Regions from separate parts of the Roseibium sp. RP-7 genome, predicted to be linked through region 2. Evidence: predicted binding sites of a transcription regulator. Region 2 holds the regulator's gene; each other region holds the start of a gene.
The links. Region 2 encodes LexA, which represses DNA repair genes until DNA is damaged. Its sites were predicted from a motif close to TGTTCNNNNTGTGTTCNG; they were not measured.
Positions count from the first base shown of each region.

Region 1: the regulator LexA is predicted to act here: its motif matches at 4,239-4,256, upstream of ACVDG9_RS24625 (helicase-related protein).
Region 3: the regulator LexA is predicted to act here: its motif matches at 5,032-5,049, upstream of ACVDG9_RS17625 (ATP-dependent helicase).
Region 4: the regulator LexA is predicted to act here: its motif matches at 3,316-3,333, upstream of ACVDG9_RS11975 (single-stranded DNA-binding protein).

Region 1 is NZ_JBRKQA010000003.1:384,176-391,612, forward strand. Features, by position in the region: gene pyc (pyruvate carboxylase) at 162-3,602, opposite strand; gene ACVDG9_RS24625 (helicase-related protein) at 4,402-7,437, shown strand, end outside.
Region 2 is NZ_JBRKQA010000001.1:2,906,487-2,913,923, forward strand. Features, by position in the region: gene ACVDG9_RS13100 (acyl-CoA synthetase) at 1-1,499, shown strand, start outside; gene ACVDG9_RS13105 (hypothetical protein) at 1,592-2,395, shown strand; gene lexA (transcriptional repressor LexA) at 2,517-3,227, shown strand; gene ACVDG9_RS13115 (ComEC/Rec2 family competence protein) at 3,232-5,640, opposite strand; gene gltX (glutamate--tRNA ligase) at 5,772-7,196, shown strand; gene gltA (citrate synthase) at 7,433-7,437, shown strand, end outside.
Region 3 is NZ_JBRKQA010000002.1:633,603-641,039, reverse strand. Features, by position in the region: gene recN (DNA repair protein RecN) at 1-1,467, shown strand, start outside; gene ACVDG9_RS17640 (hypothetical protein) at 1,555-1,788, opposite strand; gene ligA (NAD-dependent DNA ligase LigA) at 1,937-4,090, shown strand; gene ACVDG9_RS17630 (GIY-YIG nuclease family protein) at 4,395-4,691, shown strand; gene ACVDG9_RS17625 (ATP-dependent helicase) at 5,082-7,437, shown strand, end outside.
Region 4 is NZ_JBRKQA010000001.1:2,651,343-2,658,779, forward strand. Features, by position in the region: gene uvrA (excinuclease ABC subunit UvrA) at 77-3,007, opposite strand; gene ACVDG9_RS11975 (single-stranded DNA-binding protein) at 3,592-4,146, shown strand; gene ACVDG9_RS11980 (hypothetical protein) at 4,208-4,684, opposite strand; gene ACVDG9_RS11985 (L,D-transpeptidase family protein) at 5,216-7,105, shown strand; gene ACVDG9_RS11990 (zinc ABC transporter substrate-binding protein) at 7,186-7,437, opposite strand, start outside.

The sequences.
Region 1 (7,437 bases), on a different contig from region 2:
CTCAAGCTGGAAGAAAGACGCGCTTGAAGCGCGAATGATATCCGGCTTCCGGATCTGCACGCGGCTCCGCCGCGCTGGTCCGGAATGACGGGTGAGGCGGACACAAAAAGGCCGCCCGGAATGGATCCGGACGGCCTTTGATTGGTGCTGTCTCCAGCATCTTAGCTTTCGAAGACCACCAGAAGGTCCTTGGCGTCGATCTGCGAACCCGGTGAGACCAGGACTTCCTTGACCTTGCCGTCGCGTTCGGCGTGGAGCGCGGTTTCCATTTTCATGGCTTCGATCGAGACCAGCACATCACCGGCGGTGACATCCTGACCGGCGGTGATCGCCACCGTGGAAATGACGCCCGGCATCGGTGCTCCGACATGCGCCGCGTTGCCGTCCTCGGCCTTGCGCATTGCGGCAGCTCCGGTGGCGCCATGGGCGCGGTCCGGAACCTTGACGTTGCGCGGCTGGCCGTTGAGCTCGAAGAAGACCTTCTTCTCGCCCTTCTCGTCGGTCTCGCCAATCGCCTGGCAGCGGATCACCAGCGTCTTGCCGGCTTCCAGATCGACGGAGATCTCGTCACCCGGTTCCAGGCCGTAGAAATAGACCGGGGTCGGCAGGACGGACGTCGGACCATATTGCTGCTGGGCCTTATCGAAGTCGGTGAACACTTTCGGGTACATCAGATAGGAGGCAAGCTCGGTGTTGCTGATGCCGTGGCCGGTCTTGTCGGAAACAGTCTTTCGCTCCGCATCCAGATCGGCATCCTTCAGGAGCGACCCCGGCCGCACGGTGATCGGGGTTTCGCCCTTCAGAACCTTCTTCTGAAGCGCTTCCGGCCATCCGCCCGGAGACTGGCCGAGGTCACCGTGCAGCATCTTGACGACGCTGTCCGGGAACGCGACGTCCTTAGCCGGATCCTCGACCTCCGCCACGCTCAGCCCCTGGCTGACCATCATCAGCGCCATGTCGCCGACGACCTTGGAAGACGGGGTCACCTTGACGATGTCACCAAACATCATGTTGACGTCGGCATAGGCCTGCGCCACTTCGTGCCAGCGGGTTTCCAGGCCAAGCGAACGGGCCTGTTCCTTGAGGTTGGTGAACTGCCCGCCCGGCATTTCGTGCAGGTAGACTTCCGATGCCCCGAAGCGCAGGTCGCTTTCGAAGGCACGATATTGGGTCCGCACCGCTTCCCAGTAGAACGAGATCTGGCGGATCGTCTTGGCATCGAGGCCGGTATCACGGTCGGAACCGCGCAGGGCTTCCACGATGGAGCCAAGGCACGGCTGGGAGGTCAGGCCGGACAGCGCGTCCATGGCTGCATCCACCGCGTCGGCGCCCGCTTCGACCGCTGCCAGAACAGTGGCCGCGGCGATGCCGGACGTATCGTGCGTGTGGAAATGGATCGGCAAGCCGACTTCCTGTTTCAGCGTCCGGATCAGGACCTTGGCTGCTTCCGGCTTCAACAGGCCGGCCATGTCCTTGAGACCCAGGATGTGTGCGCCGGCTGCTTCCAGTTCCCTGGCAAGGCCGACATAGTATTTCAGGTCGTATTTCGGCCGCGCACTGTCCAGCATGTCGCCGGTATAGCAGAGCACGCCTTCGCACAGCTTGCCTGCTTCCTGGACCGCGTCCATGGACACACGCATGTTCTCCACCCAGTTGAGGCAGTCGAACACGCGGAAGAGGTCAATGCCGTTTTCAGCGGCTTCCGCCACGAAATACTTGACCACATTGTCCGGATAGTTGGTGTAACCGACACCGTTGGAGCCGCGCAGCAGCATCTGCAACAGGATATTCGGCGCCTTTTCGCGGATCTTGTGCAGGCGTTCCCACGGGCTTTCGGTCAGGAAGCGCATGGCAACGTCGAAGGTCGCGCCACCCCAGCATTCCAGCGAGAACAGGCTCGGCAGACCGGCTGCATAGGCATCCGCGATGTTGACGATATCGTGGGTCCGCATGCGGGTTGCCAGCAACGACTGGTGCGCATCGCGCATGGTCGTGTCGGTCACCAGCGTCCGCTTCTGGTCCTTCATCCAGTCGGCAAAACCCTTCGGACCCAATTCGTCCAGCAACTGGCGTGTGCCGGAGGGCTTGGCATCGCCGAAGTTCGGGATGACGGGCGCGGCCACATCCTTCGGCGGACGGGCACGGCTCTTGGTTTCCGGATGACCGTTCACCGAAACGTCGGCGATATAGGTCAGGAGCTTGGTTGCGCGGTCCTGACGCTTGGTCTGCTCGAACAGGGCCGGCGTCTCGTCGATGAAACGGGTCGTGTAGTTGTTGGCCTTGAAGTCGGCGTGGCTGATGATGTTCTCCAGGAACACCAGGTTTGTCGCCACACCGCGGATACGGAATTCGCGCAGGGCGCGGTCCATGCGCTTGCGGGCGTCTTCCGCCGTCGGGGCCCACGCCGTGACCTTTTCAAGAAGCGGATCGTAGAAACGGGTGATCACCGCACCGGAATAAGCCGTGCCGCCGTCCAGACGGATGCCGAAGCCCGTCGCTCCGCGATAGGCGGTGATGCGCCCGTAATCCGGAATGAAGTTCTGCTCCGGATCTTCCGTCGTGATGCGGCACTGCAGGGCGTGGCCGTTGAGACGGATTTTGTCCTGGGAGGGAACGCCGCTTTCCGGCGTGCCGATCTTCTCGCCTTCGCAGATCTTGATCTGTGCCTGGACGATGTCGATACCGGTGACCTCTTCCGTCACCGTGTGTTCCACCTGAACGCGCGGGTTCACTTCAATGAAGTAGATGGCACCGGTGTCGGCATCCATCAGGAACTCGACCGTGCCGGCGCCGCGGTAATTCACCGCCCGGCCGATCTTCAGACCATATTCACAGAGTTCGGCCCGCTTTTCGGCCGAAAGATACGGCGCCGGAGCGCGCTCGACCACCTTCTGGTGGCGGCGCTGGATGGAACAGTCGCGCTCGAACAGATGAACCACGTTCTCGCCGTCACCCAGGATCTGAACTTCGACGTGGCGCGCCCGCTGGACCAGTTTCTCCAGATAGATCTCGTCCTTGCCGAATGCCGCCATGGCTTCGCGCTTGGCCGCCAGAACTTCCTTGGCCAGGGTTGCTTCGTCCGGAATGACGCGCATGCCGCGGCCACCACCGCCCCAGGAGGCCTTCAGCATGACCGGGTAGCCGATCTCGGCGGCCTGGCGCTTGATTTCGTCCATGTCGTCCGGCAGCGGGTCCGTTGCCGGCATCACCGGCACACCCGCCTCGATGGCCAGATTGCGCGCGGCCACCTTGTTGCCCAGGCGGCGCATGGTTTCGGACTTCGGTCCAATGAAGGTGATGCCGGCTTGTTCGCAGGCATCCACGAATTCCGGGCTTTCGGACAGAAGGCCGTAACCGGGGTGAATGGCGTCTGCACCGGAGAGTTTGGCAACGCGGATAATCTCGTCGATGGAGAGGTACGCCTCGATCGGCCCGAGCCCCTTGCCGACCTGATACGCTTCGTCGGACTTGAACCGGTGCAATGCCAGTTTGTCCTGCTCGGCATAGATCGCAACGGTCTTCATGCCCAGCTCGTTGGCGGCACGGAACACCCGGATCGCGATTTCAGATCGGTTAGCAACGAGAATTTTTGTTATCGCCAAACGCCTTCTCCCCCTAATTTTACGCAAAACGAAAAGCCAGTTTCGGCAAGATTTCTACTTTGGTCGGAGGCGCTTGAAAAGGGGCAGAAGCTATGTCCTTTTTTTAACTTGGAAAATAATTTTGCGTCTGCGCCCGTAACTGTAGGAAAACGAACACTAATTCGATTGAACCCCAGATCCTCCCGGACTTTTTGAAAAAGGTGCAGCGCAGCAATTTTCAGATCGGGACAGGCGCCGAAACCGCAAAAACCGGCTTGCGTGGCTGCTGACCATTTCGGGACACTTTCCTGTCGGCAAGACAAAATCATCCTCCGGACGGCCCAACTGCGTAGACACCGCTCTACCGGAAACCCACTAGATCTTGTGAGAACAAATCCGCAACCTTCATGAATCAGCGATTCGTCCAAGATTCGTTCACCCTGTGTCCCCGGGTAAACGGCATTCTCCCTCCGGCGATGATACGCGTTTATGGAAAATTAATCATTGACAGAGATTCGGAGCAAATCAGCCACAACCGCGTAAAACGACTCAACCTCTTGACCAGATTCAGGATTTTGTGGCTCCACCCACCTCGCAAACCACATGTCGTAGGGAACAAATCCTGAATCGTCCGGAGTCGCCGATTCGGTTTCGGTTTGTTCCAGAGTCGTTCTCCACAACATATTTCAACCGTCAAAAACCTGACCGGCTGGCCAAAAGAATAAGGACATGCCCGCCCCGGCTGTGCTAGACACGCGACACCAGATATAGGCGCCATCCGTTTGCGCCGATCCGAAGAAAGCCGATCACAAGCCTCCCCATGCCCCGTCCCCAGACCCTGCCGCTGCCGCCGTCTGCCCGGTCCCGCACTGTGACGGCCGTGCTCGGACCGACCAATACCGGCAAGACCCACCTCGCCATTGAACGCATGCTGGCCCAGCCTTCAGGGCTGATAGGGCTGCCGCTGCGCCTGCTCGCGCGTGAAGTCTATAACCGCGTTGCCGACCGCGCGGGTCCGGAAGCGGTGGCGCTGGTCACCGGCGAAGAAAAGATCGTCCCGACGAACCCGCGGTTCTGGGTCTCGACGGTTGAGGCCATGCCGCTGGACCTGAAGACGGAATTCGTCGCCATCGACGAAGTGCAGCTGGCGGGCAACCTCGATCGCGGTCATGTCTTCACCGACCGCATCCTGAATGTTCGCGGTCAATCCGAAACGCTCCTGCTGGGTGCGGCGACCGCACGCCCGCTGCTGGAAAAACTGCTGCCGGGCATCAATGTGGTCACGCGGCCGCGCATGTCCGTGCTGGAATATGCGGGCTCCAAGAAGGTCTCGCGCCTGCCGGCCCGTTCGGCCATCGTCGCCTTCTCGTCAGACGAAGTTTATTCCATTGCAGAGCTCATCCGTCGCCAGCGCGGCGGGGCTGCCGTGGTGCTTGGCTCGCTGAGCCCGCGCACGCGCAACGCCCAGGTGGAACTGTTCCAGAACGGCGATGTCGATCACCTGGTCGCGACCGACGCCATCGGCATGGGGCTGAACCTCGATGTCCATCACATCGCCTTTGCAGGTAACCGCAAATATGACGGCTACCAGTACCGCCAGCTGACCGCCTCGGAGATGGGTCAGATCGCCGGACGGGCTGGCCGCCACACCAAGGATGGTACCTTTGGCGTGACCGGACGGGTCGATCCGTTGGACGACGACCTGGTCGAACAGATCGAAAGCCACCACTTCGACAGCCTGAAAGTGCTGCAATGGCGCAACAGTGCGCTGGATTTTTCGTCGGCAAACGCCTTGCGCTCAAGCCTCGACATGGTGCCGCGCGAAGAGGGTCTCGCGAGGGCACCCATTGGCGACGACATCACCGCTCTTGAACATTTATTGCGCGATCCCGCAATATCCGGCATGGCAAAGGGCGGAAATGCGGTCGAATTGTTATGGGACGTGTGTCAGGTCCCCGACTATCGTAAGATCGCCCCGGCGAACCACGCAGAGTTGCTCAACACCATTTACACCCACCTGATGCAGGACAATGCGATTGCCGATGACTGGTTCTCGCGTCAATTGGCCTTCGCAGACCGGACAGATGGTGATATCGACACTCTCGCAAACCGGATTGCACATATCCGGACCTGGACCTATGTCGCCAACCGTCCCGACTGGCTGGCCGATCCGGCCCACTGGCAGGGCGAGACGCGCGACATAGAAGACAAACTATCTGACGCCCTTCACGAGCGGCTGACGCAGCGGTTCGTGGATCGGCGTACAAGTGTATTGATGCGACGTTTGAGAGAGAACGCAATGCTGGAAGCGGAAATTACATCGAGCGGCGATGTGCTCGTGGAAGGTCAGCACATCGGGAATCTGCTTGGCTTCCGGTTTGCCCCTGACGCGGCAGCTGAAGGACCGGACGGCAAGACCGTGCGTGCCGCAGCCCAAAAGGCCCTGACCACCGAAATCGAATCCCGTGCGGATAAGCTCGGCAAGTCCGAGAACTCCGATTTCGTGCTGACGTCCGAAGCCGTGATCCGCTGGCGCGGGGAACCCGTGGCCAAGCTCGTCTCCGGAGAAGAGGTACTGACGCCCGTCGTGCTGCTGCTGGCCGATGAACATCTGACCGGCCCGGCACGCGACAATGTACAAGCGCGGCTTGATCTGTGGGTCAAGGCACAGATCGATACGCTGCTGAAACCGCTTGTCGACCTGAAGGCCGGCGAAGGCCTGGAAGGTCTTGCCCGCGGCATCGCGTTCCGCATCGTTGAAGGCCTCGGGATTCTGGAACGCCAGGAAGCTGCCGACGAGATCCGCCAGCTCGACCAGGACATGCGCGCCAGCCTGCGCAAGCACGGCATCCGCTTTGGTGCCTACACCGTGTTCGTGCCCGCCCTGCTGAAGCCTACGCCGAGCCAGCTGCTGGCACAGCTCTGGGCCTTGAAGCACGGCTCGCTGGACATGAACGGCATGGCCGAGCTGCCACAGCTGTCTGCATCCGGCCGCACGTCCATCCCGGTTGATGAAACCATCGACAAGGCGCTTTACAAGGTTGTCGGTTTCCGCGTCTGTGGCCCGCGTGCCGTTCGCGTCGACATTCTGGAACGCCTGGCTGACCTGATCCGTCCGCTGATCGCCTGGAAGCCGCTTGATGCGGAAGTCAGCCCGCCGGAAGGTGCGGTCGCAACCGGAGGCGGCTTCACCGTTACCGTTGCCATGACATCGCTGCTCGGCTGTGCCGGCGAGGACTTCTCCGCCGTGCTGAAATCCCTCGGCTACCGGTCCGAGACCAAGGAAGTGCAGCGCCCTGTAGCAGCCAAACCGGCAACGGAAGCACCGGCAGAGGCGCCGGTGGCGGAAACTGCTGCGACCGAAGCGGACACTCCCGCCGAAGCAACCGCAACGGAAGCACCGGCTACGGAAGAGACGGCCGAAGCCGTGACCGCCGAAGCCGCTTCTGAACCGGTCACTGCAGAAGCTGAAGCGGTGTCCGAACCGGCGGAAGCCCCCGCCGAAGCTGCTGCATCTGCCGAAGGCGCAGCCGCTGAAACCGCCGCTGTGGAAGCAACGCCGGATGCACAGACAGAAGGCGAAACCGCTGCTGCTGAGGCCACTGCGGGTGAAACCGAACTGGAAACAGTGACCATCGAGATCTGGCGTCCGGGCCGGCACGACCGCCGTCCACGCGGCCGTCAGGACCAGCGCCGAGGCGGCGACAACCGCCGGGGCCAGGGTCAAGGTCAGGGTGCCAAAGGTGGTCAGGGCGAGAAGCGTCACGGCAAGGGCGGACCGAAAGGCGAAGGCCGCGGCCGTGGTGGGCATGGCGGCCAGAAGGGCTTTGACGGTGGCAACCGCCGCGACAAGGCC
Region 2 (7,437 bases):
CGGTTGTCGAGGATGGGGTCACCTTGAGCTGGTCAGAAATCGATTCGCGCGTCTCCGCACTTGCCAAGAGTCTCCAATCGGAATTCGGCGTTTCCAAGGGCGACAGCTTGCTGGTCCAGGCCCAGAACTCGCATCAGATGATCGAGATCATGTTGGCCGCATTTCGTCTGGGAGCCATCTGGGTTCCCTGCAATTTCAGACAGGCTCCGGGCGAAACGGCCTATGCTGCGGTAAAAGCGAAGGCGAAGGTTTTCCTGTGTGACGCTGATTTTGGTACTCAGGCCGATGCAGTGCGAAACGCCCAAGATCAGCTGACAGGATGCATTACAATTGGAGCCAGCGACTTTGGCACAAGCTATGAGGATCTCCTTTCCCGTTACCGGGGACAGGTCCTGCAGAACGAGGCAGTGGACTATAACGATCCCTGTTGGCTGTTCTTCACCTCAGGCTCAACCGGCCGCCCGAAGGCGGTTGTCCTTAGTCACGGGCAGATCGGATTCGTTTGCGTCAACTACATGGCAGACCTGTTGCCCGGGACGACGGAGCGCGATGCGTCGCTGGTCATAGCCCCATTGTCACACGGCGCAGGGTTGCAACTGATTGCCCAGCTATCAGTTGGTTCCACACATGTTCTCCTGCCCGGAGGCGGCTTCAATCCCTCGACTGCATTCGAGTTGATCGAGAAACACAAGGTCAGCAATCTCTTCACTGTTCCCACAATCGTCAAACGCCTGGTGGAAGACCCTTCTGTTGATCAGTACGATCACTCGAGCCTTCGTCACGTCATTTATGCGGGGGCTCCCATGTACAGGGAGGACCAGAAGCTGGCACTCCAGAAATTGGGGCACGTTCTGGTTCAATATTACGGACTTGGCGAGGTCACCGGAAACATCACCGTGCTACGGCCACAGGATCATTTTCTGGAGGATGGACCTGAGACACGCAGCGGCACCTGCGGTACGGAGCGCACAGGTATAGAGGTTTCGATCCAGGACGAGGATGGCAATCACCTGCCCCCCAATGAAACGGGTGAAGTCTGCGTCATCGGTTCGGCAGTCTGTGCTGGCTATCTGGAAGACGAAGACGCCAACCAGAAGTCTTTCCGGAACGGCTGGTTCCGCACCGGAGACATCGGTCACATGGATGAACAGCGCTACCTCTTCCTGACAGGCCGAGCGTCGGACATGTACATTTCTGGTGGCTCCAACGTCTACCCGAAGGAAGTCGAGGAAGTGCTGCTTACACATCCGGATATTTCCGAGGTCGCAATTCTCGGCATTCCGGACAGGCAATGGGGCGAAGTCGGCCTAGCCGTTTGTGTGGCAGCCCCGGACAAGTCACCCGACCCTCAGGACCTCAGCGACTATCTGAACGGCAAGATCGCCCGCTACAAGATGCCTGCACGTTATCTCTTCATTCCTGCAATGCCGACAAGCGCCTATGGCAAGATCACCAAGAAACTGGTGCGGGAGCATTTGACCGAGAAAGGCCTGTTGTGAGACGGCCCGCCCCCAGGTCTCTGTCCGACATTCGTCATCCCGGCCCTTCTGCCATCAATCGGCTCCCCCATGCCAGATGTCTGGCGAAACCATTGGAAATCTCCCTGGCAGAGCAAACTCCCTTGCTGGAGGCGCTGGGCCGCTTCGCCACGCACCAAGGACTGAGCTCCGCCGTTCTCGATCTTTCCGGGCTCACGCTCGAAGCGTTCGACTTCGTAATGCCTGCCTGTGCAATCGATGACCGACATGCAGCCTGGTACAGCGACACGCACTCTTCGAAAGGCGCAACGCTGGAGTCCGCAGTTGCCATTCTCGGGATACGAGATGGTGAATGGTTCGCTCATGTACACGCTTATTGGCACGAGGAAGAAGCCGAGCACCTTGGCCACTTACTGCCGCATACGCTGAAGGTTGCGCATCAGGGGGCTATCAAAGGGTACGGCCTGCAAGGCGCAGCCTTCGTGGCATCGCTGGATCCGGAAACCGAATTCACGCTGTTTCGTGTGCAACAGGATGACGAACAGTCACGGACAACCGACTACAATGCGCTTATCACCACACTCGCTCCGTTTGCCGACCTGACGGACAGCATCCAAGAACTCGCAAAAGAGCTGAAAGCACCCTCCTACGAAGTCTATGGACTGGGCAGTCTGGCCGGAGCAGCGTTCCGCGATGCCCAGCCGATGACAGGTCTGATCTCCGAGATACTCCTGTCTGCAAACGCTGGCGCGAAACCGAAGCAAGAGCTTTGTATCCCAATCCGCGCCGTTGATCTCGAAGGTGGACTGCATCGGGGCATTCTCACCGCTGGTGGCGCGCCGACTTTGATCACCTGTGAACTGCTGATCATGACCGGATCGAAGGACGACCTGAATCCGATATCGGAGACGGATTGAATACGGCAACTTGTTCGAAGCCAAGAACAGTAAGAGAACATTTACCCTTGCAGAACACAATGAGAACAGGTACCATGTTCTTGATTTGTACCAGATGTTTTCTCGGTCAGGGGACGCCTACATGCTGACGCGCAAGCAGTACGAACTGCTCATGTTCATTCACGAAAGACTGAAAGAAACCGGTGTGCCGCCGTCTTTCGACGAAATGAAGGATGCGCTCGACCTGCGCTCCAAGTCCGGCATTCACCGCCTGATCACTGCGCTTGAAGAACGTGGCTTCATCCGGCGCCTGCCAAACCGGGCCAGAGCCATGGAGGTTGTTCGTCTTCCGGACTCCATCGCACCCGGCCTGGGCGCTCCACGGCCAAGAGGCAGCTTCTCACCTGAAGTCATTGAAGGCTCACTCGGCAAACCGGAGCCGGAAAAAGCTGCACCGGTGCCGGTGTCCAGTGTTACGGAAATTCCCGTCATGGGCCGCATTGCAGCCGGCGTGCCCATCGAGGCCATTCAAACACACAGCCATTCCATCACAGTGCCGCAGGACCTGCTTGGTCGCGGGGAACACTACGCGCTGGAGGTTCGTGGTGATTCCATGATTGAGGCGGGCATTCTGGACGGTGATACCGTTCTTATCCGCCGGACCGACAGCGCCGACAGTGGCGACATCGTGGTTGCACTTGTGGACGATGAAGAAGCCACCTTGAAGAGGCTGCGCAAGAAAGGCGCTTCCATCGCTCTTGAAGCAGCCAACCCGGCTTATGAAACCAGGATCTTCGGTCCCGGCCGCGTTCGTGTTCAGGGCCGCCTCGTTGCCCTGTTTCGTCAGTATTGACCAGTCACTCCTCTGCGCGCGCTTCGGCCACTGAGGCGCGCTCGGCTAGACGCAGGCTATCTCTTGTTACCGTACCCTGGTGATGCCAGGGGCGCGGTGGATCAGGGATGGCATACTTCAGTTTCTTGATTTTCAGATTTTCGTTTGGCGGATGGCCCGGTGCACTGGCACCGCTCGTAGCATTTGCGGCCTCGCTGAAATCACCGGGCGATAGCCAGATGGAGACGGCACCACGTTCGGTGCGCGTACCGCGATCCAGGACGAGGGCTGCACCGCAGCTCTCCGGAGCGACAAGATCGGTCACGACCAAATCGGCATATCGGCAATCCAGCTGAAACGCTTCAAATGTCTTTGGCTGCGCGATTGCAAGAAACGATTGCCTGCTATCCAGCCGTTCTGCGTCCTCTGAATTGACGTAGGCCCTGATGACACAACCGTCGTCATCGCAATTTCTTTGAGGCGATTTCATCTTGCGCGACAAGATCGCATCATTCCTCACTCCTTCCGACTGCAGCCAGAGATCACTTGCAAACGATCTCCCCCTTGCTGCGTAACGCAAAGTTCCCGTTTCATCGCGGGCAGCTATTCGAGAGCCGCTTGCAGCAATCTGGATATCCGGAGGCCGGCTGGTGAGAACAAGCAATATTCCTGCGACGAGAGGCACTCCTGCGAGCACACGCTTTCTGCCAGGCACCAACAATCCGGCAAATAATGATGATAGCAATAGCAATGCAGCAGCCCCGTCGAGCCTTCCGGAAGTTCCGCCGCCGGCATCAAGGGCTGCGGTAAAGGAAGCAACCTTCAACAGAAGTGAAACTCCGAAAGACATGACAGCCAGAGGGAGAGCTGCAAGGCCGAAGGGCATCAGAACGAATGCAAGTACTCCCATCGGCATCACAACAAGTGAAAACACCGGCATTCCCAGCAAGTTGCCTACAAGGCCATAGGGCGCAATGCGGCTGAAGTGATGAGCTCCTATAATGCCGGTCGCCAGCCCCGCGACCAATGCGGTGACGAACAACCCTGCAACCCACTTGCCGAGGTAAAGACAAGTCGCCATGCCCCATCCGGACACTCTTTCACCAGATGACAGGGAACGATCTCGCTGCCGCCACAGATCATAAACGGCAACGAGGCAGATTACGGCAGCGAAGGACATCTGGAAGCCGGGAAAAAACAACCGCTCAGGAGCAATCAGCAAGAGTACGAGGCCAGCCAACGCTACGCTTCGCAGGGTCAGGCCGCGTCGCCCCACCAGAATTCCGACAAAGACAATCGCGATCATCAGGAACGAGCGCTGCGTCGCAACCGCACCACCGGACAGAAGCAGATAAATAACAGCAGCACCAAGGGCTGAAAGCGCAGCCCATTTGTGCACCGGCCACCTGAGCGTCAGGACCGGCACCAACGAAAAGAGCAGCAAGACCGCGCCATAGGCGCCGCCGGCAAAGAGCGCCATATGCAGCCCGGAAATTGCAAGAATGTGCGCCAGTCCGGCGGCCCGTAAAATCTCTTCCTGTTCTTCGGTTATACCGCTGCGGTCTCCAACCAGAAGAGCAACGATCAGTGCGGTTTCCGGCCGTTCCGAAAGATTGCTCCTGATACGCTCCGCGAGGTCTATTCGAAACTTGGCAACGGCAACGGCGGGGCGAAATTCATTTCCAGCCTCCTCAGCCTCGATGACCTCGGGGGACCCGAAACTGAAACCCGTCGCACCTATCTGCTGAAAGAAGGCCCGGAAGGAATAATCGTATCCTCCTGGAAAGACGGGACCTGCAGGGGGAAACAGCCGCGCACTGACGCTCACGGTGCGCCCCACTTCAACGTCGCTTCCTGCCGGAACGCGCAAGCGCACCTTAACGGGGAACTCGCCTTCCTCGACAGGACGCCCATTGACCGAGGAAACGGCCAGTACGATCCGGTGACCGGCCGCCCCGCTGTCCATCTCTTCTATGTAGCCAGCAAGATCCGCGTTCATCTGTTCGGCAAGGCGCGGCGCCGAAACATATGCCGTGCGAAGACTGGAGGCTGCCAGTCCGGCAAAGAATGCCAGGAAGAGAACGACGGAAACCGCCACCGTGCCGCGCCGCTTCACACGCCAGAGAACCGCGCTTACCAGCGCGACCAGAAATCCCAACAGAACCCAGGAAGGTTCTTCGGGCAACGAAACGTAAACTCCAATTCCCGCGGCAAACGCGAAGGCACACCACAACAGCCCTTGCGAATCCCAAAGACGATCTGCTGACGCATTGTGAGCGGAATAAGTGTGGCCACCACCCGCTAGCCTTGAACGTCGTTTCTCACGCACTTCAGGCTTGAGCACGGCAGGTGATAAATCCTCGTGCTCAACATCAAGGGTTGCCGTTTGCGACCGGCCGGCAGAAATATCGAGCGGACCGGACCGTGACGTCACTTCAGCTCCTCGTTTTGGTCCAAGAAATGGCCGGAGCCCCTATTTAGCCTCGCCAAAGCCTGTGCTAAGACCGCGCCACCAATCCGGCGCGCTCCGCGCCGTCATACTGACAGAGACTTTCATAAAGCACCATGGCACAGAACATCGTCACGCGCTTCGCGCCGTCCCCGACCGGGTTCCTGCATATCGGCGGCGCTCGCACCGCGCTCTTCAACTGGCTCTTCGCGCGTCATCACGGCGGCAAGATGCTGCTGCGGATCGAAGATACGGATCGGGCTCGCTCCACGCAGGAAGCGGTGGACGCATTGATTGACGGCCTGTCCTGGCTTGGGCTCGACTGGGACGGAGACCCGATTTCCCAGTTCTCCCGTGTTGAGCGCCACAAGGAAGTGGTCGAGGAAATGCTGGCCAACGGCACGGCCTATCGCTGCTACAGCACCCCGGAAGAGCTTGACGCCATGCGCGAGAAAGCCCGCGCCGAGGGCAAGCCACCCCGCTATGACGGGACATGGCGCGAGCGAGACGCCTCCGAAGCCCCGGCCGGCGTTGACCCGGTCATCCGCATCAAGGCCCCTCAGGAAGGCGAGACGGTGGTCGACGATCTCGTTCAGGGTCGCGTCGTGATCCCGAACAAGGACCTTGATGACTTCGTACTGATGCGCTCTGACGGGACGCCGACCTATATGCACGCTGTTGTGGTGGACGATCACGACATGGGCATCACACACATCATCCGCGGCGTCGATCACTTGACGAATGCAGCCCGCCAGACGCTCATCTTCAAGGCTCTGGGATGGGATGTGCCGGCAATGGCGCATATTCCGCTCATTCACGGGCCGGACGGCGCAAAACTTTCCAAACGTCACGGTGCGACCGGGGCCGAAGCCTATCGCGAGATGGGCTATCTGCCGCAGGCCATGAGGAATTATCTGGCACGTCTCGGCTGGAGCCATGGTGACGAGGAGATCATTTCGCTCGAAGACATGATCAAGTGGTTCGGTTTTGACGCTGTCGGTCAGTCTGCTGCGCGTTTCGATTTCAAGAAACTTGAGAACCTCAACGGTCACTACATGCGCGCGACCGATGACGGCGAATTGCTGAGCCATTGGAAGGTCTATCTCGCACACGCCGAAGGCGGCGACCGGATTCTCGCCTGGCTTGCCGATGGTGACAACGAGAACACCGCACTTGCAGCACTTCCCGGACTGAAGGAACGGGCCAAGACCCTGGTCGAATTGACGGAAAGCGCCTCCTATCTGTGGCGTCAGCGCCCGCTCGACACCGACGAAAAGGCCCAGAAGATCCTGGACGACGACGCCCGGGCGATCCTGAAGGATCTTCACGAAGTTCTTTCCAGCGCTTCTGACTGGAGCGCGGACCCGCTGGAAACTGCTGTAAAGGCCTACGCGGAAGACAAGGAATTGAAACTGGGCAAGGTGGCGCAGCCGCTACGGGCCGCGCTGACGGGCCGAGGCACGTCACCCGGCATTTATGACGTCCTGATCGCTCTTGGCCGGGAAGAATCCCTTGCCAGAATTCAGGATCAGGCAGCCTGAGACAAAGCACTGCCGGATGCATTTTTAGGCAAAAGCCAAGCTTCCGGCAGTCGCTCTGGTTGGCGAAATCCGTCTTTGACCAAAGCGTTATATCGGCCAGCTTGCGGCAGTGCAGTAAATGGGCTACGCAAGACGCGAAAAAGTCTCCAGTGCTGGTCCGGCAACCGGAAACGGGACCCATCGCCTGAAGGGTCAAACCAGGACAGCACATCCGTTTAACGTAAAGGGGTTTCTGAATGGC
Region 3 (7,437 bases), on a different contig from region 2:
TTTGATGTGGCGGCGGATCATCCCGTTCGCATGTTCCTGCGCGAGAACGATGTCGATGACGATGGCGACATCATCCTGCGCCGTATCCAGACCTCCGATGGCCGCACCCGGGCCTTCGTCAACGATCAGCCCGTCAGTGCAGGACTGCTGCGCCAGGCGGGCGCGCTGCTGGTGGAAATCCACGGACAGCACGATGACCGCGCCCTGGTTGACCCGGAAAGCCACCGGGCCCTCATTGATGTTTTCGGAGGGCTGACGGCCGAAGCCGAGGCCGTAACACAGGCCTTTGCCACCTATCGCGCTGCCGACAAGGCGGTGACAGATCACGAGAAACGTATAGAAGCCGCGCGCAACGAGGCTGATTTCCTGCGTGCTGCCGTCGATGAACTGTCGGCCCTCAAGCCGGAAACCGGCGAAGAGGAGCAACTGGCTACCCGGCGAACGGACATGATGGCGGTCGAGAAGATCGCCGGTGATCTGAACGAAGCCTTTGAAACCTTGAACGGCACTGCGTCGCCAATCCCGGAACTGGCCAGCTTGCTGCGACGTCTGGAACGCAAGGCCGACCAGGTGCCCAATCTTCTCGGCCAGCCCGTCCGCACGCTTGCCGAGGCGATGGATCTTCTGGAAGAAACGCGCGGCGGACTGGAAAGCGCATTGCGTGAGACCGAATATGATCCGCGCGAACTGGAAGCTGTCGAAGAGCGGCTGTTTGCGCTTCGTGCTGCCTCCCGCAAGTTCTCGGTGCCGGTTGACGAACTGTCCGCCCTGTGTGCCCGCATGAACGGCGATCTGGCCGATCTCGATGCGGGTGAAGACAAGTTGGCGGCGCTGGTGAGTGCTGCCGGAAAGGCCCGCGCCGAATACGACAAGAAGGCAGCCAGCCTCTCGGACAAGCGGCGAAAGACAGCCAAGGCACTGGAAAAGGCTGTTGAAATGGAGCTGCCCGACCTAAAGCTGGAGCGGGCAAAATTCATCGTCGAAGTGGAAAGCAATCCGGAAAGCCGCAGCCGTTCGGGCATCGATCAGCTGGAGTTCCATGTCCAGACGAACCCAGGTACGAAGCCGGGGCCGATGATGAAGGTTGCGTCCGGTGGCGAGCTTTCCCGTTTCCTCTTGGCACTGAAGGTGTCTCTCGCCGACAAGGACTCTGCCCCGACGCTGGTTTTTGACGAGATCGACACAGGGGTGGGCGGTGCAGTGGCCGAGGCCATCGGCCTGCGTCTGGCACGACTTGCCGGCAGCGTTCAGGTTCTGACGGTTACCCACGCCCCGCAGGTGGCAGCTCGCGCTGCAGGGCATTTCCTGATCGCCAAGGAAGCGACCAAGAAGGACCGGGTGGCAACGCGCGTTCAGCGTATTGATGAAGACCACCGCAGCGAGGAAATTGCCCGGATGCTTGCCGGCAGCGTTATCACGGAAGAAGCCCGCGCCGCAGCGCGCCGGCTGCTGACGGCTGCGGAATAGGAAATAGGATCCGGCGCGGTGGACAAAAAAAGGGCGGGTTAGCCGAAGCTCCCGCCCTGTGGTGCAGTTTTCAAATGAGAAATGGACTTACGGCTCCTTGACGAGCGGTGCTTCCTTCATGTCGGGCAGCTTCAGTTCACCTTCTCCCAGATTGGGGACATTCAGCTCGATGCTCAGCTCTTCGTCGTTCGTGAAAAAGCCATTGGCATAGAGCAGGCCGCCTGCGATCAGCGCGACGACAAGCGCTCCGGCCATAAACCAGCCAGCGCTGTTGCCGTTCGTCTTCTCGACATAATGCGTTTCACGGTCCTGATAAGCCATTCGTGTCTCCTCATTCCAACATTGACCAGCATCGAGTTTTGCCGGTTCGATGTGCTATCAACGCTTGAGCCCGCCATTCGGTTCCGGTATCCGATTTAATCCGGTCATCAACTCGGCCTGTCCCGCTGACACATTTCGTGAAGACATCATGACTGACACTTCCTTCGCCCAAACCGACATCGACGCCCTGACGCAGGAGGAAGCACAGGTTGAGCTGAAACGGCTGGCGGCGGAAATCGCCGAGCACGACCGCCGCTATCACCAGGAAGATGCCCCGGTGATCTCGGATGCGGACTATGACGCCCTGCGCCGGCGGAACGCGTCCATCGAGGCCCGGTTTCCCAATCTCATTCTTGAAGACGGTCCCTCTGCCCAGGTAGGGGCGGCCCCGGCGTCCGGTTTCGGCAAGATTACTCACCGGGTGCCGATGCTGTCGCTGGACAATGCCTTCAACGATGACGACGTCCGGGACTTCGTCGGCCGCGTGCGCCGGTTTCTGAAGTTCGATCCATTGATGGGGGCTCTGGCGGTTACCGCGGAGCCGAAGATCGACGGTCTGTCGCTGTCTCTTCGGTATGAAAACGGCACTCTGGTTTACGCCGCAACGCGAGGTGACGGCACCACAGGTGAAAACGTCACCGAGAACGCGAAGACGATCAAGGATATTCCGGAGAAGCTGTCCGGCACGGTGCCGGGTGTCGTTGAAGTGCGCGGCGAAGTCTATATGGCGCACAAGGATTTTCAGGCGCTGAACGAGCGCATGGCAGCCAATGGCGGCAAGGTTTTCGCCAACCCGCGCAACGCGGCGGCGGGTTCGTTGCGCCAGCTGAAATCCGAAATCACGGCCTCCCGCCCGCTGCGGTTCTTCGCTTATGCCTGGGGCGAGATGAGCGAGCTGCCGGAAGACACCCAGTTCGGCATGGTCAAGCAGCTGGAAGCCTGGGGCTTCCAGGTCAACCCGCTGATGAAACGCTGTGAAACCGTGGAAGAGCTTCTCGGGGTCTATCACGGCATCGAGGAAAGCCGTGCCCAGCTCGATTATGATATCGATGGTGTGGTCTACAAGGTCGACCGGCTGGACCTGCAGGAACGCCTCGGCTTTGTTTCGCGGTCACCCCGGTGGGCGATCGCTCACAAGTTCCCGGCCGAACAGGCCTACACCATTCTCAACGATATCGAGATCCAGGTTGGCCGAACAGGTGCCCTGACGCCGGTTGCCAAGCTGGAGCCGATTACGGTGGGCGGTGTCGTCGTTTCAAACGCGACCCTCCACAACGAAGACTATATCAAGGGCATTGGCCAGGACGGAGAGTCGATCCGCGGCGGCAAGGATCTTCGTATCGGTGACACGGTGAAGATCCAGCGTGCCGGCGACGTCATTCCGCAGATTGTCGATATCGACCTGGACAAACGCCCCGATGGGGCGGAAGCCTTCGAGTTTCCGACTGTCTGCCCCGCCTGCGGTAGCCACGCGGTGCGCGAGGAAAAGGAAAAAACCGGGCGCCGTGATGCGGTGCGCCGCTGCACCGGCGGTCTGATCTGCCCGGCCCAGGCAACGGAAAAGCTCAAGCATTTCGTCTCGCGCAATGCCTTCGACATCGAAGGCTTCGGCGACAAGCAGGTCGACGCCTTCTACAAGGAAGGCCTTGTGATGGCACCGGCGGACATCTTCACGCTGGAGGAGCGGGACAAGCGCTCTCTCACCAAGTTGCGCAACCGGGAAGGTTGGGGGGCCGTTTCGGCGAAGAACCTTTTCGAGGCAATCAACGCGCGGCGAGAGATTGACCTTCATCGTTTCATCTTCGCCCTTGGCATCCGTCACGTGGGCGAGGGCAACGCCAAGCTTCTGGCACGTGCCTATGGCTCCTGGGTGGCGTTTTATGCAGCCATGAAGGCGGCGCATGACACGGCGGGCGAAGCCTGGACAGAGCTCAATGACATCGACGGCATCGGCCATATCGTTGCCGAGGCGCTGGCGGAGTTCTTTGCCGAGCAACACAATCTCGACCAACTCGACGCACTTCTGGTCGAGGTATCACCCAAGGACGCTGAAAAGATCAACGCCTCCGGCTCACCGGTCGCAGGCAAGACAGTGGTTTTCACCGGCTCGCTGGAGCGCATGACCCGCGACGAAGCCAAGGCCATGGCAGAACGCTTTGGTGCCAAGACAGCCGGGTCCGTGTCGAAAAAGACCGACCTGGTGGTGGCCGGACCTGGAGCTGGTTCAAAGCTGAAAAAGGCCCAGGAGCTGGAGATCGAGGTTATCTCCGAGGATGACTGGTTCGATCTGGTGGGGGCCTGAGCGGGTATTCCCTTCGTGTTTTGTCATCCGGGTTTTTTTGACGAAAGGCCCGAGGCAGAGGCATTTTGCTCCACCGGTGCCTGCGTTTACTGGATCCCCGCCTGCGCGGGGATGACAAGATAGGCTTCAAGATATGCCTTTGCTTCTTGTCATCCCGGTTTGACGCGTAGCGGCAAGACCGGGATCCAGTACCCCCTGTGCTCGCTGGAACCACAAACCTCCGGGTTTCCCGAAACCGGTATCGGCTGCGTCATATCAGCAGGACTAACGTTTATCCGGGAAAAATTTCAACGAAGGCTCCACGTTGCACCTCGATCAGCAATACTATGTCTACATTCTTGCAAGCGGACTGGGCGGCACGCTCTATGTCGGGGTGACGAATGACCTGTTGGGCAGGGTTTCGCAGCACCGTGAAGGCCTCGGAAGCCAGTTTACCGCGAAATATGGCGTGCATCGCTTGGTGTATTACGAAGTCCACGAGGAAATCGAGTGGGCGATCAAGCGGGAAAAACAGCTCAAACGCTGGAATCGTGCCTGGAAGATCCGTTTGATCGAAGAACGGAACCCAAACTGGGACGACCTGTTTGCTAAACTGGCTTGACACTTTTACGTTGGTTCGATCGTTTTCTGGGCATTGCCAGTTCTCCCGCCGCTTGGTCAAGCAACAGGCTCCCTTGTTTACTGGATCCCCGCCTGCGCGGGGATGACAAGAGAGAGGCTTCAGGGCATGGCTTTGCTTCTTGTCATCCCGGTTTGACGCGTAGCGGCAAGACCGGGATCCAGTAACCCCTGTGCTGGCTGGAACCGCAAACCTCTGGGGTTCCTGAAATCTGTCGCGGCTTTGTCAAAGGAGGCGGCCTCACGCAGTTGCCGGTTCAAATAAGAAAAGCCCGCTTCTTGTCCCCACCAAATCGGTCATTCCTGCCTCGCCAGCGCCGGTATGTTGCTATATTGTTCTCAAAACAAGCGCTTGAAACCGGACCAGTAAACCATGACCGACCCGGACGGGTACGACGATTCCTTTGACGATCCATTCCAGCCTATCGGCACGCGGGCGGAGTCCGCGCCTGCTCCCGTGCGGCCGCAAGGAGGGATCGCGGCCAGGGCGATGGCGGCACGGCGGGCACCGGACTATCTGACGGGGCTGAACCCGGAGCAGCGGCTGGCGGTGGAAACGACCGAAGGGCCGGTTCTGGTGTTGGCTGGTGCCGGTACGGGCAAGACCCGCGTGCTGACAACACGCATCGCCCATATCCTGGCAACCGGCTTGGCGCGGCCGTCCGAAATTCTGGCTGTCACGTTCACCAACAAGGCATCGCGCGAGATGAAGGAACGCATTGCCGGTTTTGTCGGCGGCAATGTGGAAGGCATGGCGTGGCTCGGCACGTTCCATTCCATCTGTGTGAAGATCCTGCGCAAGCATGCCGAACTTGTCGGCTTGAAATCGTCCTTCTCGATTCTCGATACCGACGACCAGATCCGCCTTATCAAGCAGATCATCCAGGCCGAGGGGCTGGACGACAAGCGCTGGACGGCCAAGGCCTTTGCCGGGATGCTGGATGGTTGGAAAAACCGGGCTCTTGGGCCGAAGGACATCCCGGAAGGCGAGGCGCGGGCGTTTGCCAACGGCAAGGGCCGAAAGCTTTACGAGGAATATCAGGAGCGCCTGTCGATCCTGAACGCGGCCGATTTCGGTGACCTGCTTTTGCATGTCATCACGCTGTTCAAGACCCAGCCGGATGTCCTCAAGGAATATCAGCGCCGCTTCCGCTATATGCTGGTGGACGAATATCAGGACACCAACATCGCGCAGTACCTGTGGCTGCGGCTGCTGGCCCAGGGCAACCCGAATGTCTGCTGTGTCGGTGATGATGACCAGTCGATCTACGGCTGGCGCGGCGCGGAAGTCGATAACATCCTGCGCTTCGAACATGACTTCAAGGGCGCCGTCGTCATTCGCCTGGAGCGCAATTACCGCTCGACCAGTCATATCCTGGCTGCCGCATCCCATCTGATTGCCTTCAACGAAGGCCGGCTCGGCAAGACCCTGTTCACCGATTTCGAGGAACCCGACCACGACCTGGTGTCGGTGGCCTCCGTCTGGGACAGCGAAGAAGAAGCGCGCACCATCGGCGACGAGATCGAGACGCTTCAGTCGCGAGGTCATTCGCTCAATGAAATGGCGGTTTTGGTGCGGGCATCCTTCCAGATGCGCGAGTTCGAAGACCGGTTTGTGACGCTGGGGCTTAATTACAGGGTCATCGGCGGTCCGCGATTTTATGAGCGCATGGAAATCCGCGACGCCATGGCGTATTTCCGCTGTGTCGCGCAGCCCGCGGACGATCTGGCGTTTGAGCGCATCGTCAACACGCCGAAGCGCGGTCTTGGCGATGCGACGCTGAAACTGGTCCATGGCGTTGCCCGGGCAGAGCGTATTCCACTGATGCAGGCGGCAAGCCAGCTTATCGATACCGAAGAACTGAAGCCAAAGCCACGCAACGCGCTGAAGTCCGTGCTCGACAACTTCGAGCGCTGGAGGCGCCAGCTCGACCAGATGAAACACACCGAACTGGCGGAAATCATCCTCGATGAGAGCGGTTACACCGAGATGTGGCGGCAGGACCGCTCGGCGGAAGCGCCCGGACGGCTCGACAACCTGAAGGAACTGATCCGGTCGATGGACGAATTTGAATCCATGGCCGGTTTCCTGGAGCATATTTCCCTCGTCATGGACCGGGACAGCGCGGATGCGACTGACGCCGTATCCATCATGACGCTGCACTCGGCCAAGGGGCTGGAATTCGACACGGTTTTCCTGCCCGGCTGGGAAGAGGGGCTGTTTCCCCACCAACGCGCGCTGGATGAATCCGGTCGCGCCGGTCTGGAGGAAGAGCGCCGGCTGGCCTATGTCGGCATCACCCGGGCGAAGAAACGCGCAAAGCTCTATTTCGCGTCCAACCGGCGCATTCACGGCCTCTGGCAGTCCACCGTTCCCTCACGGTTTCTGGACGAGCTGCCGCCGGACCATGTCGAGATTGCCGAAGCTTCGTCCAGCTATGGCGGCTATGGCGGTGGCGGTTACGGACCGTCCCGGTTCGACAGTCATGATCCCTTCGACAAGGGCAGCTACTCCACGCCGGGCTGGCAACGTGCGCAGCGTGCCAAGCAGTCCTCCAGCGGATTTTCCGATGGCGGCGGCCGTGGGTATCAGTCCGCGCGGCAAAAGCGTCAGGGGCCGTTGACCATCGAAGGAGAGCTGGTGGCGAAATCCGTCAGTGACACGCCATCGCAATTCTCTCTGGGCGAGCGCGTGTTCCACATCAAGTTCGGCTATGGCGCCATCAAGT
Region 4 (7,437 bases), 260 kb from region 2:
GCGGAAATACAAATGAAAAAGGCATGTGTGCGGTGCACACATGCCTGTCGTCACGTAACTGGAGACTGGTTAAGACCTATTCCGCAGCGTCGTGTGCACGTTGCGGACGTCGCTGCAGCAGTTCCTTCAGGAATTGACCCGTGTAGCTTTCCGAAACCTCGGCAACGTCTTCAGGCCGTCCGGTTGCAACCACCGTGCCGCCACCGTCGCCTCCTTCCGGTCCCAGATCGATAATCCAGTCTGCCGTCTTGATGACTTCAAGATTGTGCTCGATCACCAGTACGGTGTTGCCCTGGTCGACCAGTTCGTGAAGCACTTCCAGCAGCTTTGCGACATCGTGAAAATGCAGGCCTGTCGTGGGTTCGTCCAGTATGTACAGCGTACGCCCCGTCGAGCGCTTGGAGAGTTCCTTCGCAAGCTTTACGCGCTGCGCTTCACCACCTGAGAGCGTGGTCGCCTGCTGGCCGACCTTGATGTAGCCGAGACCGACACGCGCCAGTGTCTCCATCTTGTCGCGTACAGCGGGAACTGCGGAGAAGAACACGGCGGCTTCATCCACGGTCATGTCGAGCACGTCGGCAATCGACTTGCCCTTGAACTCGACCTCGAGCGTTTCCCGATTGTACCGTTTGCCTTTGCATACGTCGCAAGTGACGTACACATCCGGCAGGAAGTGCATTTCGATCTTTATGACGCCGTCGCCCTGACAGGCTTCGCAGCGGCCTCCCTTGACGTTGAAGGAGAACCGGCCGGGCTGATAGCCTCTGGCCTTGGCTTCAGGCATGCCGGCGAACCATTCACGGATCGGGGTAAAGGCACCGGTGTAGGTCGCCGGGTTGGATCTGGGTGTCCGGCCGATCGGTGACTGATCGATGTCGATGACCTTGTCGAGCACTTCCAGGCCTTCGATGCGATCGTGCGGGGCAGGGTTGTCCCGCGCGCCATTGAGGCGACGAGCTGCGGCCTTGTAGAGCGTATCGATCAGGAACGTGGACTTGCCGCCACCCGACACACCGGTGACACAGGTAAACGTGCTGAGCGGCACGTCGACGTCAATGTCCTTGAGATTGTTGCCGCGGGCGCCGCGAACGGAGATCTTCCGCTTCTTGTTGATTTTTCTGCGCTCGTCGTTGCGCGAAACCATCATGGATCCAGACAGGTACTGCCCCGTCAACGAATTGGGATTGGCCATGATTTCGGAGGGAGTGCCCTTGGCGACGATCTGCCCGCCATGGACACCTGCTCCTGGTCCGACGTCGACAACGTAATCGGCAGTCAGCACCGCGTCTTCATCATGCTCGACCACAATCACCGTATTGCCGAGATCGCGCAGGTGTTTCAGCGTTTCCAGAAGACGGGCGTTGTCGCGCTGATGAAGGCCGATGGACGGCTCATCCAGTACATAGAGAACTCCTGTCAGCCCCGAGCCGATCTGCGAGGCGAGGCGGATACGCTGGCTTTCGCCGCCTGACAGTGTTCCGGAAGACCGGGACAAGGTGAGATATTCAAGGCCAACGTCATTCAGGAACTTCAGCCGCTCGCGAATTTCCTTCAGGATGCGGCCTGCGATTTCGCTCTGTTTGTCGTTCAGTTGCTCCGGCAGGGCTTCAAACCAGAGGCTTGCATCGCGAATGGAATGTTCGGTGATCTGACCGATATGCCTGCCGGCGATCTTGACGGCAAGCGCTTCCGGCTTCAGACGGAACCCGCTGCAAGCCGGGCAGGCATGATCGGATTGAAACCTTGCCAGTTCCTCGCGAACCCAGGTGGATTCCGTCTCGCGCCAGCGCCGCTCGATATTGCCGATTACACCTTCAAAGGTCTTCTCTGTCCGGTAGCTGCGGACGCCGTCATCATAGACGAATTCAATCTTCGCATTGCCGGTTCCATGAAGGATTGCCTCGCGCACTTCCGAAGGAAGATCCTTCCAGGGCGTTGCCATGGACACCTTGAAATGACTGCAGAGTGCTTCCAGCGTCTGGGCATAATAAGGTGATGTCGACCCTGTCTTCGCCCACGGCAGGACAGCTCCTTCGCGCAGGGAAAGCGAGTGGTCAGGAACAACCAGGTCTTCCTCGAAGGCGAGTGTTGTTCCAAGGCCGTCACAAGTGGGGCAGGCGCCGAAGGGATTGTTGAACGAGAACAGACGCGGCTCGATTTCCGGAATGGTGAAGCCGGATACCGGGCAGGCAAATTTTTCGGAAAAGATCAGCCGTTCCGGGTTGCCGTTCTCGTCGGTCTTGTCGGCAAATTCGGCAATTGCAATGCCATCGGCAAGTTTCAGCGCCGTTTCCAGTGAATCGGCAAGCCGACCGGAGATATCGTCACGCACGACGATACGGTCTACGACGACGTCGATATCGTGCTTGAATTTCTTGTCGAGGGCAGGGGCCTCGGAAATCTCATGGAAGGTTCCGTCGATCTTGACGCGCTGGAAACCCTTCTTCATCAGCTCGGCAAGTTCCTTGCGATACTCGCCCTTGCGGCCGCGAACCATCGGCGCGAGCAGGTAGAGGCGGGCACCTTCTTCCAGTTCCAGAATGCGATCGACCATCTGGCTGACGGTCTGGCTTTCGATCGGCAGACCGGTGGCGGGGGAATAGGGAACGCCGACACGCGCAAACAAAAGGCGCATGTAATCGTAGATTTCCGTAACCGTCCCGACCGTGGAGCGCGGATTGCGGGACGTGGTCTTCTGTTCGATGGAGATTGCCGGCGACAGTCCGTCGATCTGGTCGACGTCCGGTTTCTGCATCATTTCCAGGAACTGACGCGCGTAGGCGGACAGGCTTTCCACGTACCGCCGCTGTCCTTCTGCATATATGGTGTCGAAGGCGAGTGACGACTTGCCTGAGCCAGACAGGCCGGTCATGACAATCAACTTGTCGCGGGGCAGGTCCAGATCGACGCCCTTGAGGTTATGCTCTCGTGCGCCACGGATGCTGATGACCCGTGTTGGGTCCGCCTTCCAGGCTTCTTCCGACTGCGATCCCTTGGCTGTCTTCATTGTCGTTCTTTCTGACCGCATGCGTCGCCCAAAGCCGATTGTTGCTCTCGCATACGCTAAGATGGTCCATTGCCGATGATGTCTGTTTGCCCCGATATAGCAGTTTCGGGCGGAGCTTCCAGTGAGGCATTTTCATTATCGTGCTGGAGGCACTTGTCGATGCGATGCCTGATTGAATCGCTTTTACAGAAATGGTAAGAACAAAACAAGTACATTAACGATTGCCGCGTCAGGAGCCGAGCAGAAATAGGTGACCGAAACCTCGCAGTTCGTGAGATAATGTCCTGACAGAAAAATCGGGGCTTGATTGGAACAAAAGTGGAGCAAATTGTAACTTGGCGCAATCAAGGATTGTGTCTGTCGACTTTGCTCGAATTTTAGGCGGATGAACCAGGCGGCAGTTTGTGAGTTGCCTTGTGGAAAATGAGTGAAGCCTGGCGAAAATAGCGGCGAAGCTGTTGGCGTGCCGTTAGGGTTCTGGTTTCTAGCAGCAAAGCTTGCAACGTTGACCGTTTATCGACACGTGCCGGAGAAGCACACGAACATCGTCGGCGGGGTCAACGAAAAACAAACAGGAGTTCAGTATGGCGGGCAGCGTCAACAAAGTAATTTTGGTCGGCAATCTGGGAGCAGACCCGGAAATCCGCCGTACGCAGGATGGCCGCCCGATCGCCAATCTCCGGATTGCGACGTCGGAATCCTGGCGCGACCGCAACACCGGTGAGCGTCGTGAAAAGACGGAGTGGCACCGCGTCGTGATCTTCAACGACGGTCTTTGCAAAGTTGCGGAGCAATATCTGCGCAAGGGATCAAAGGTTTATCTCGAAGGCCAGCTTCAGACCCGCAAATGGCAGGATCAGTCCGGTCAGGACCGGTACTCCACCGAGATCGTGCTGCAGGGCTTCAACTCCAACCTGACCATGCTTGACGGCCGCGGCGAAGGTGGCGGTGCATCCGGCGGTCTTCCCGATTACGGCAATGACTCACAAGGCGGCGGCGGAGGTGGCTTCGGCGGCGGCGGCTCCGGTTCCGGCGGGAATTTTGGTGGTGGCTATGGCGGCGGTTCCAGCGGCGGTGGCGGTTACGGCGGTCCGTCCGGTGGCGGTGGCGGCCCCATGGACGACGAAATTCCGTTCTGATCTTTTTCTGCCCTACCGGGTGCGGTCCCATGCTTTGGGGCCGCGCACCAGGGTATGTTGATCAACCGCCGACGTTCGGGTCGTAAGGCGTGTTCGGGTCATCAATGCCGTCGTAATATTCCTGCGCACTGCCGAGACCGCAGTGATAGACGGCTTCTTCTGCGCGTGTGTCGCCACCCGTAATCGGGGCGCCGTTGTGATGCGCGAATTCATGAATGATGGTGGCCAGCACCATCCACCTGCCCATTTTAAAGGCCCGGTCACCAACCGCGATTTCCCCGGAAGGAACGTGGATTTCCCCATGTAGCGGTGAAATGGTCGGTCCGTAATTCACCCAAATCGAGCTGTCGTTGATCATGTCCGACAAGCTTCGCCCCTTGGGTAGCGTCCGGAAATAGGCATTACATCCCGGGTTGTTCTTGACCATCTTGAAAAGCTTGTTTCTGGCCCATTTCAGCTTTGAATACTGGGAAGAGTTGAAACTTGTGTATTTCCAGATCGGTGACGAATGGTCACCAACATTGAATTGAAACGGCATTTGGCTCTCCGGTAATGTCTCACGTACTCGTGAAGCCGTAGATACCCCTTTGACGAAGAAGGGGGCGTGATGCCAATCACGCCAGGTAGTTTTTCCAAACAGCTGCAGTTCTGCCGTTTCTGGCACCGTGATGGTGGGCAGCTGTACTGTCAGCAACGAGGCAAAATCGTCACAGTCGGCTGATTTCAAACCTGTGTAGGACGGCGCCCCTTAACCATCTGATGAACCCTGTTATAGTATCAAACGGTTTACGGGCGCAGTTTCCGGGAATCGGGTCGCGGGGCCCGGTTGCACGGTAACTGCGTTGCCATATCACGCTCGGATGTAGAACATCCTCGGCGGATATGCCGAACAGCCTTCGATCCTTGCAGGGAAGCAATAAAACCCTGGTGACTTGGGCAAGGCGTCAGGTTCGAAAAGATTTAAAATAAGCGGGTTTAGACAATGCGAGCGAATGCAATGGCACTGAGCGAATGTACCAGGAAAAAACCGAAACGTTCCGTCCTGGGGACGTCCCTCAGGGCTGGCTTGATGGCGACGGTGCTTTTTTCCGGTTTTAACCTGGTCTCGGTAGAACCTGCTTCCGCGCAGGGGTTGTTCCAGCGTCTGTTCAATCCGGAAGCGCATCGCCGACAGCAGGAGCGTGAGCGCCAACAGGATCTTAGCAAGAAGGTCGTTACCGCAAAGGTCTCTGCGCCGCGCTACCTCAATTACACGGCCGACAGCTGGAAGAAGGTTTCGCTGGCTGAGCTGTCGGAGATCAAGTCCGCCGAGGTGAAGCCTGATGTCCAGCCCGTTGAAACGACGGATGCCCCGAGCACCGAAAGCGATAGCCTGCCACAGGCTCCGGTCGTTCTGACCGCATTCGACACGGCGCGTCCGGCATTGAAAGACATGTCGCTCACCGTCCTTCCGGAAGTGGGTTCTGCAGTCATTTCATTCTATCGTGAGCATCCCGATTTCGTCTGGGTGAAAGACGGTAAGCCGACAGAAAAGGCAATCGCGGTCCGTAGCAGTCTCGCTGATACAGGCAAATTTGCGCTGAACCCGGAAGACTATGTCGTCGATCTTCCCGTAACTGAAGGTCTTGAAGGTGAGGCACTCGATGCCGCCACGATGCGGTTCGAGATGGAGATGAGTGCAGCCGTTCTGACATATGTTCTGGATTCCAGGCGCGGACGTGTCGATCCGAACCGGATTTCCGAATACCACGATCTTCCGAGGCATGAAGTCGATCTCGTTGCAGCCCTGGAAGGCTTCAAGGCAGCGGCCAATGCCGAAACAGCAGTTGCCAAAGCGCAACCTCAGAGTGAACATTTCCGCAAGCTGACCGAAGAGTTGGCCCGCCTGCGTGCAGAAGATGAAGACGCCGACCAGATCGTCATCGCGCCCGGTACGTTCCTGAAGGCTGGCAAATCCAGCCCTGAAATGAAGAACATCGTCGCCGCGATCGCCAAGAACGGCTCGGAGGAACTCAAGTCGGCTCATGAAGAGACGCTGACTGCCTATGATGGCGCTGAACTTTATTCTCCGGAACTCGTTGAGCTGGTGAAGGCTTTCCAGAAGGAAGCCAAGCTCACGCCGGATGGTATCATCGGCAAGAACACCATCAACGCGATGGTCGGCGAAACCAACGCGGCGAAGATCGCCAAGGTCGAACTGGCCATGGAGCGCAGCCGCTGGCTTCCCGAAGAGCTCGGCGAACGCAAGGTTTTCATCAACCAGGCTGCCTTCACCGCGACCTATACCGCGCCTGACGAAGCTCCATTGAGCATGCGGGTGGTTGTCGGCAAGAAGTCCAATCAGACCAACTTCTTCTACGACAAGATCGAAATCGTTGAATACAATCCGTATTGGGGCGTGCCGTATTCGATCATTGTCAATGAAATGCTGCCGAAACTGGCTAACGACCCAAGTTATCTCGACCGCGCCGGTTATGAAGTAACGACACCAGGCGGCCGGCAGGTTTCGTCTTCCGCGGTCGACTGGTACGCGGTTGCTTCAAAACAGCAATCGGTCAACGTCCGCCAGTATCCGGGCAGCTCGAACGCGCTTGGCGAAGTCAAGATCCTGTTCCCGAACAGGCATCACATCTACATGCACGATACGCCGTCAAAGAACCTCTTCAACAAGGATATGCGAGCATACAGCCATGGCTGCATCCGTCTGCAGGATCCCAAGGCCATGGCCGCTGCGGTTCTCGGTAAATCCAAGGATTACGTGAGCTCGCGTATTTCGGGCGGTCAGAACCAGCAAGAACAGGTGACCGGTGATATTCCGGTTTATGTGTCCTATTTCACGGCATGGCCTGAGCTGGACGGGACGGTTGCCTTCTATACCGACGTCTACGACAGGGACATGCATCTGTTGAAGGCCATCGAGAAAACCGAAGCAGAGCGGGAAAAAGTCAGAACGTCCTGATCTAGGATAGCAGAACAACAAAAGCCGCCGAAGGGGTGACCTCCGGCGGCTTTTTTGTTTGCCCTCTCCAAGAGGCAATATCAGGAGGCGCCGCCGAGGCATTCCTTCAGAGAGCTTGAGAGCCCCTTCAGAAGTTGCGGATAAAGGTCCGGTCCATTTTCAAGATCGGTGCCCAGCGGGTCAAGCGTACCTGACTTAGCGCTGCTGCCTTCCAGAACAACCGAAACCAGCTTTGCGTCAAATTGCGGTTCCTGAAAAACGCAGCTTACGCCGAGGTCCCTGATCTTGCCCTGGATTTCCTGAATTCGGTCTGCACTCGCCAGCGCTTCCGG